DNA from 3 places in the Rossellomorea sp. NS-SX7 genome. Region 3 is predicted to be linked to each of the others. Evidence: riboswitches for the same ligand, from Rfam matches in the RefSeq annotation. Region 3 holds a riboswitch; each other region holds the start of a gene.
The links. Region 3 has a riboswitch for thiamine pyrophosphate ahead of tenA (thiaminase II). Riboswitches for the same ligand answer to the same signal wherever they lie in the genome.
Positions count from the first base shown of each region.

Region 1: it holds a riboswitch for thiamine pyrophosphate, as region 3 does, so the genes downstream of both, thiT (energy-coupled thiamine transporter ThiT) here and tenA (thiaminase II) in region 3, are expected to answer to the same signal.
Region 2: it holds a riboswitch for thiamine pyrophosphate, as region 3 does, so the genes downstream of both, thiC (phosphomethylpyrimidine synthase ThiC) here and tenA (thiaminase II) in region 3, are expected to answer to the same signal.

Region 1 is NZ_CM128249.1:133,726-136,050, reverse strand. Features, by position in the region: gene ACUXV2_RS00640 (threonine/serine exporter family protein) at 1-29, opposite strand, end outside; gene thiT (energy-coupled thiamine transporter ThiT) at 468-1,064, opposite strand; TPP riboswitch at 1,136-1,240, opposite strand; gene ACUXV2_RS00630 (hypothetical protein) at 1,327-1,626, opposite strand; gene ACUXV2_RS00625 (thioredoxin family protein) at 1,961-2,287, opposite strand.
Region 2 is NZ_CM128249.1:1,737,731-1,740,055, reverse strand. Features, by position in the region: gene ACUXV2_RS08515 (AraC family transcriptional regulator) at 1-559, opposite strand, end outside; TPP riboswitch at 902-1,016, shown strand; gene thiC (phosphomethylpyrimidine synthase ThiC) at 1,166-2,325, shown strand, end outside.
Region 3 is NZ_CM128249.1:2,013,372-2,015,696, forward strand. Features, by position in the region: gene ACUXV2_RS09990 (ECF transporter S component) at 1-101, opposite strand, end outside; gene tenA (thiaminase II) at 102-803, opposite strand; TPP riboswitch at 916-1,024, opposite strand; gene ACUXV2_RS10000 (response regulator) at 1,210-1,809, opposite strand; gene ACUXV2_RS10005 (sensor histidine kinase) at 1,811-2,325, opposite strand, start outside.

The sequences.
Region 1 (2,325 bases), 1.9 Mb from region 3:
TCATACCTTCGTATCATTTTAGCTTCCATTTGAACCTCTCCGTACTATCGTTTTTTGAATAGGTCTAGTTTATAGGAAAAACGTGCCTGTAAGCAATGAGGAGTGGGAATTAATTTTGATTTGTGGATGGTTGAGGGGATATGAGCGATTGTTTGACCTATGCGGGGGGTGGATAAGAGCGTTGGTGTAGGTGGGCCTGGATAGTTAATCGCCCCGACCTTAATTTTATCTGCCATTTTTTTGATTTATCTGCCGATATTTCGATTTATCGTCCATTTTTTATTTTTATCTGCCGTTTATTTATTTTATCTGCCAAATTCTCAGTATATCTGCCATTCTTCAAATTCCCACAAATATCGCATTCCCATCGTCCCTCTTTTACAATGACAATCTGCATCAACTGAATTCACATCCATTTTTCCCCACAAAAAAACCGACTCCCGGAGGAATCGGCTTATTTTATATAATCATGAAGCTTTCCGCTGGTCATTCCCTACTGAAACACCCTGCCTGACTAACCGTGGGGCAGTCGCAATTAAAGGAACCAGAACGACCGAACATAATAATGCGGAACCGAGCATCGTTACCCCGTTTGCAAAAAGTGAGAATAGAACCGGCGACATGCCTTCCGGAGCATACTCTTTGAAGAAGATGAAGCCCGCGATGAAATGCCAGAAATAACGGGCAAAACTTCCGGCAACCGTTGCCACGACAATCCATATATACAGTTTGGTTTTATTCTCGGAACGCAATGATTGCTGGATGCGTTGAACAAAGAGACCTGCAAATCCAATGAAGGTAAATGCAATAAAGTACTCGATGATCATTTGTACTGGCGTGACGATCCATGCATTGCCGAGCGCTACTTGCAGCACTCCCCACACAAATCCGGCCAATAGGCTTGCTTTAAATCCTCTGCGGAACGCCAAAATGAAAATCGGCACCATCGAGAACGAAATCGAGATACTCGGTGACAGATCGATCGACGGAAGCAAATCAAGGATAATCGCAAAAGCGGCCATCAATGCAGCTTCAATCAATACTACTAAACGTAAAGATTTCATAAAAAAATCTCCCCTTTTTTTGTAAACGAAACCATAAGGGAGAGTCAGCAAATTCAAATAGACATAGTGATCCTATCTATCTTCCACATTCCTACGCTAGTACTAACTAACAGGTTCAAAGGGTCAGAACAGGCAGTGCCGTTCAATCTCAGCTTATCGCTCCCCTTGTGGTCACGTTTATTAAATTATCATTTCAGAACATATTATACACGAAAATGTAAGATAGTAAAAGAATTGCGGGCATGAAATTGAAGGTGACGGATCAGGGACTTTCATTAAGCGGGTCGTGCAGGATGATGACCGGCATTGACTTGGGGGCAACCATGAAACCATAGACTCTGCCTTCTTTATCTTTGTAAGCAACAGAGTAATCCCCGAATTGCGGAGAAAACTCCACGTCCTCGTATTTGAGATCCAGATGGTTGTACTTCCAGCCTACATACAGCTTTGTGGCAGCGCGTGCAGTAAGGTGTTGAACAGTCGTAATCTGATTGGCGGCAATAAATAGTATAATGGCGGCGATCGAAATGATTACTTTACTTGCTCTGGACAGCCTCAGCATCAATTCCTCTCCTTTCCCGGATATCAATCAGAATATTCCGTATATTATCTCTATTATATACCTATTCACTAGGACATGACAAAAGAGCTTTTTTTTAAAAGAGTTTTTTCAAATATTTTTACTAATCAGGTATAAATCCTGCACTCCATCAGCCGCCATGATCGTGGTATATATGCCAACACTCTCTTCCCTATTATTTTCTGCCCGCCAAAAAGAGCTGCCAAGATGACAGCTTTCGTCCCAAATCGATGTTATCCTGCAGCCTTTTAAACAATCGTTTAACTCTAAAAACCCTTTCACCATAAGCCTTCAGAGTTCTTAATCAAACGTTTGTTTAATCCTCAAGCATCGTAACCAGTCTTGACAATCCGCTGTTCAATTCATCGATCGGGACGAATCGTGCTTTCCTCATCATTTCTTTCCCTTCTACAAAGACGATGATTACGGGTACCGTAAAAATCGAGTACTCTCCCGCGATTGCAGGTATTTCATCGGCATCCGCGTGAACGGCCGAAACGCCGGGATACTTTTTCAAGACTTCCTCTACTTGGGGCAGTAAAGCATGGCACACCGAACAATTTGGCCTTGAGATATATAAGAGAACCATTCTTTCTTCTTCAATCGTATGTTTAATAGCTTCCAGAGTATGGTGTTCTTTCACTTTCAATCCCCTTTCCTATTCTGCAAGTGCTTATAATG
Region 2 (2,325 bases), 280 kb from region 3:
ATACTCCTTTTACTGTCCCGTCATTCAATTGAAACAGCCTATCGGTTGTTCCATTTTGATTGACCTCTTCCCAAAGTTCCGGGATGCCTACTACGTTTTCTTCCTCTGCCACACAAGCAAATTCCCGCTTAATCCCGACGATTTGAAACGCATTCTTCTCGACTACACTATACTTCATTGGTTCTGCCCCTTTCAAAGTTACCTGGATGATCAGGCGGTTATAGGATTGCAGTTTCCTCTTATACTTTCGCGCCTCACTTGGAGAAACCCCGTGCTGTCTGCGGAAAGCCTTGGAGAAAGCCTCGGGAGTGTCATAGCCATATTTATAGGCAAGGTCAATGATCTTCGCATCTGTTGCCAGCAATTCTTCTCCGGCCAATGTTAACCGCCGTCTTCTTATATAGTCACCAACCGTCATTTCTGTCAAAACGGCAAATGTTCTCTGAAAATGAAACGGTGACACATTGGCTTGTTTAGCAATACTGTCAATCGCCAAATCTTCCAATAAATGATTTTCCATGTACTCAATTGCCTTTTGTATTGACTCCACCCATGCCATGGCCTTCAACTCCTTATTGTCATCTTAGCAACTATTAAAAAACGTATCCTGTCAATTTATGCTTTGTTGTGGCAGGTTCGATTCACATATTTACGAATGGATAGCTTTAGTGTAACAAGGTTCTTATTTAGAAGACATTCATTTAGAACATGTTTGATCAAATTTTTTCAATAAATCGGTCCAACGCCAATAACCAGGCGGTTTTTAATCTCAAGAAAGCGGCCTGATTAATGAAGAAACTAATCTCATGTGCCCCTTTTCCCCAGCTCATCCCTTAGTCTCATTTTCCAATTTTTCCTTTTATCTTAATGAAGTCTCATGTATACTGATATCAAATTGAATAGAAATAACTAGGGGAGTCCAATAAGTTGGGCTGAGAGAGAAACACGTTGAAGTTTCTTGACTCTTGGGACCTGATCTGGTTCATACCAGCGTGGGGAAGTTAGCAGCGTCATGATAGTCATACTACTTCTGTATACATATTAGCCGGGTCCAATTATTTATTGGACACCGGCTTTTTTATGTACTTCATTAGCTTTTATTAGCTTTCCACTTGTTGTGTTCTATATCTTGTCCTTACATTCAAAAAAAGGAGAAATTATGTCCATGTCTTCAACTTCACTAAACGAACAAAACATTTCCATTATGTCTAATTTTTCAGGCAGCAAAAAAGTATATGTAACAGGATCTAGACCTGACATTAAGGTTCCAATGCGTGAAATCGGATTAAGCCCGACAACCGGTACGTTCGGAGAAGAGGAAAATCCTCCAGTACGCGTGTATGACACCAGCGGACCTTACACAGACCCAGATTATGATGTCGATATTACAAAAGGTCTTCCTACCCTTCGCAGATCATGGATTCAAGAACGCGGCGATGTGGAGGAATATGATGGCCGTGAAATCAAGCCTGAGGATAATGGGTATAAAGATGAAAACGATCCTCGCACGAATCATAACGTGTTTCCTGGTTTAAAGCGGAAACCGCTACGGGCCCAGAATGGGAAAAATGTTACACAGCTTCATTATGCAAGAAAAGGAATCATCACCCCGGAAATGGAATTTATCGCCATTAGAGAAAATATGAAAGCTGAATTCGTTCGGGATGAAATTGCAAAAGGTCGGGCAATTATTCCTTCTAATATCAACCATCCAGAATCAGAGCCCATGATCATAGGCCGTAACTTTCATGTAAAAATCAATGCGAATATTGGCAACTCTGCGGTTTCATCTTCTATCGAAGAAGAGGTTGAAAAAATGACTTGGGCCACGCGCTGGGGTGCAGATAATATTATGGATCTATCAACAGGGAAAAATATCCACACAACACGCGAATGGATTATTCGTAACTCTGCGGTTCCTGTCGGCACTGTCCCGATTTATCAGGCGCTTGAAAAAGTAAATGGTATTGCTGAAGATCTTACCTGGGAGGTTTACCGTGATACCTTAATTGAACAGGCAGAGCAAGGTGTTGATTACTTCACCATTCATGCTGGTGTTCTTTTGCGATATGTCCCGTTAACAGCTAAACGTTTGACAGGTATTGTATCCCGCGGTGGGTCCATCATGGCACAGTGGTGTCTGCACCACCATAAAGAAAGTTTCTTATATACTCACTTTGAAGAAATCTGCGAAATCATGAAATCGTATGATATTGCATTTTCTCTAGGAGATGGTTTGCGTCCCGGATCTATTGCAGATGCAAACGATGAAGCGCAGTTTGCAGAATTAGAGACTCTTGGAGAGCTGACAAAAATTGCGTGGGA
Region 3 (2,325 bases):
TTTATCATGTTGTATAGCGGTCCCCAAATTTTATAAATGACACCAAATCCAATCGAGATGACAACCGTAACGAGAATGTCCGTTAATCTTAACTTTGTCATTTACTTCACCAGCTTTCCTGATTGTAATAGAAGATCATGTTCAAACGGCCACTTCTCCATGGAGTATGCCATTTCCCAGAATTGAAGCTCGTAAATACTGCTGATCATAAACAGCTCTTTCATACGGGATTTTTCTTCACCTGAAGCTCTTTCAGCCAACTCGTCCAGACGGTTGATTTGCTCTTTCACCAGTTCCCCGAACCATTCCCCGCCGTAAGCGGCTATCCACTCCCGATAAATGGGCTCATCAGGTGAACACAGCTTCAGACGCTCACCAACTTCATGGTAAAGCCAATAACACGGCAGGATCGCAGCGAGGATATCACGAAGCCCTCCAAATTGTGCCGCCCTATACATATGGGACGTATACGCATATGCGGTCGGAGCAGGCTTAAATTGTTTCCTTTCTTCTTCTGTGATACCAAGTTGAACGGAAAACGTCTCATGCAGGGACAATTCTGCTTCATTCGTTCCCTGGGCGTGGGCTGCCATTCTTGAGGTGGTATGTAAATCTGGTGCTTTAGCGGCTCCCAATGCCTGAACCCTTGAAAAATGAGATAGATAATAGGCATCCTGCAGCACATAATAGCGGAATTTACCAAGTGGAAGTGTGCCGTCCCCTATCCCTCTTACAAAAGGATGATTAAAGCTTGCTTCCCAAATTTCATTCACATCTTCTCTTAATTCTTTTGAAAATGTCATCATTGACTCTCCTTTTCCACGACGATCCAAGGAAACAAAAAAGCCACTTTCCATTGCGCAAAGAGCGAACAGAAAGTGGCTTGAAAGGCCGTACATCATACAAGTTATATGTAACCTTCAAACACCACTTCCCTACGCTGGTCTCAACCAGATCAGGTTCAAAGGGTCTTAAAGTTACACTTTAATCTCAGCCTTCATGAAAGGCACCCCTAGTGGATCGTCATATGTAATTTTGAATTCGATGTAATCGTAACATGTAATTTTTTCTTGTCAATCTTTATTTTACAGCCATTGATACCCCGGATGGTTAAAAAAACCAGTGAACACGGGGATTTTGATACTTTATTTTTTATAAATATTCAACTGACTCATTTCATATTTTTCAAATTCATGTAGAAAAACCGGTTTATTTAAACCAGCCTTTTTCTTTTGAGTGAGTGATGGCTTCGATTCGATTTTTCACTTCAAGCTTATCGAGAATCGTTGAAATATAGTTTCGCACTGTGCCTGTTTTCAGCTGAAGTTCATCAGCGATTTCTTTTGTGTTTTTTCCGTCTGCCACAAGTTCAAGGACTTCTTTTTCGCGATCTGTCAGAGGGTTTTCTTCACTGTACATATCATCCATCAGTTCAGGTGCATAAATCCTTTTACCTTCCATGACATGTCGGATCGAACTTGCAAGTTCCTCACTCGGGCTGTCTTTTAGCAAGTATCCCTTGACACCGGCTTTAATAGCACGCTGAAAATATCCTGAGCGTGCAAAAGTAGTCAGGATGATGACTTTGCAGCCTTCTCCTTTTAATTCTTCCGCTGCTTCCAGGCCGGTCTTTTCAGGCATTTCGATATCCATCATACAGATATCAGGCTGGAGCCGCCGGACGAGTGATACGGCTTCTTCCCCATTGCTAGCCTTACCCACGACTTCCAAATCATCCTCTAAATTAAGCAAAGAACCCAATGCTCCCAGCATCATCCGCTGATCTTCTGCAATTACAATGCGAATCACTTCATTCCCTCCCTATCTGTTTGATTACTTTAGGAACCCTCATGATCAGTGTGGTCCCTTTATCAGAAATGATGTCGAGCGTACCGTTTACAAAATCAAGCCGCTCTTCCATCCCCCGTAATCCGCTTCCTTTCGATAAATCTTGATCCTTTTGCAAACCAATGCCATTGTCCTTTACCTTTATCGTTAATTCATTATCGAATTCATCGATCGTTATTTCACAAGTATCTGCCTGACTATGCTTTACGACATTTGTGACCGCTTCTTTTAAACACATGCTTAATATATTTTCCAGAAAAAGCGAAGTATGGGGTAAGCTGGATGTTTCTTCAATACTCAATTGAATATCTGCAGCTTTAAGAATCTGCTTGATCCTCACGATTTCGTCTTCCAAACGGATCCCCCTCATTTGGGACACCATCGTACGAACCTCTGTCAATGCGGTTCTGGCTGTTTGCTGCACGTCCTTCAATTCCTCTTGTGCCTGCTCGGGATCTTTGTAGACCAATTTTCTGG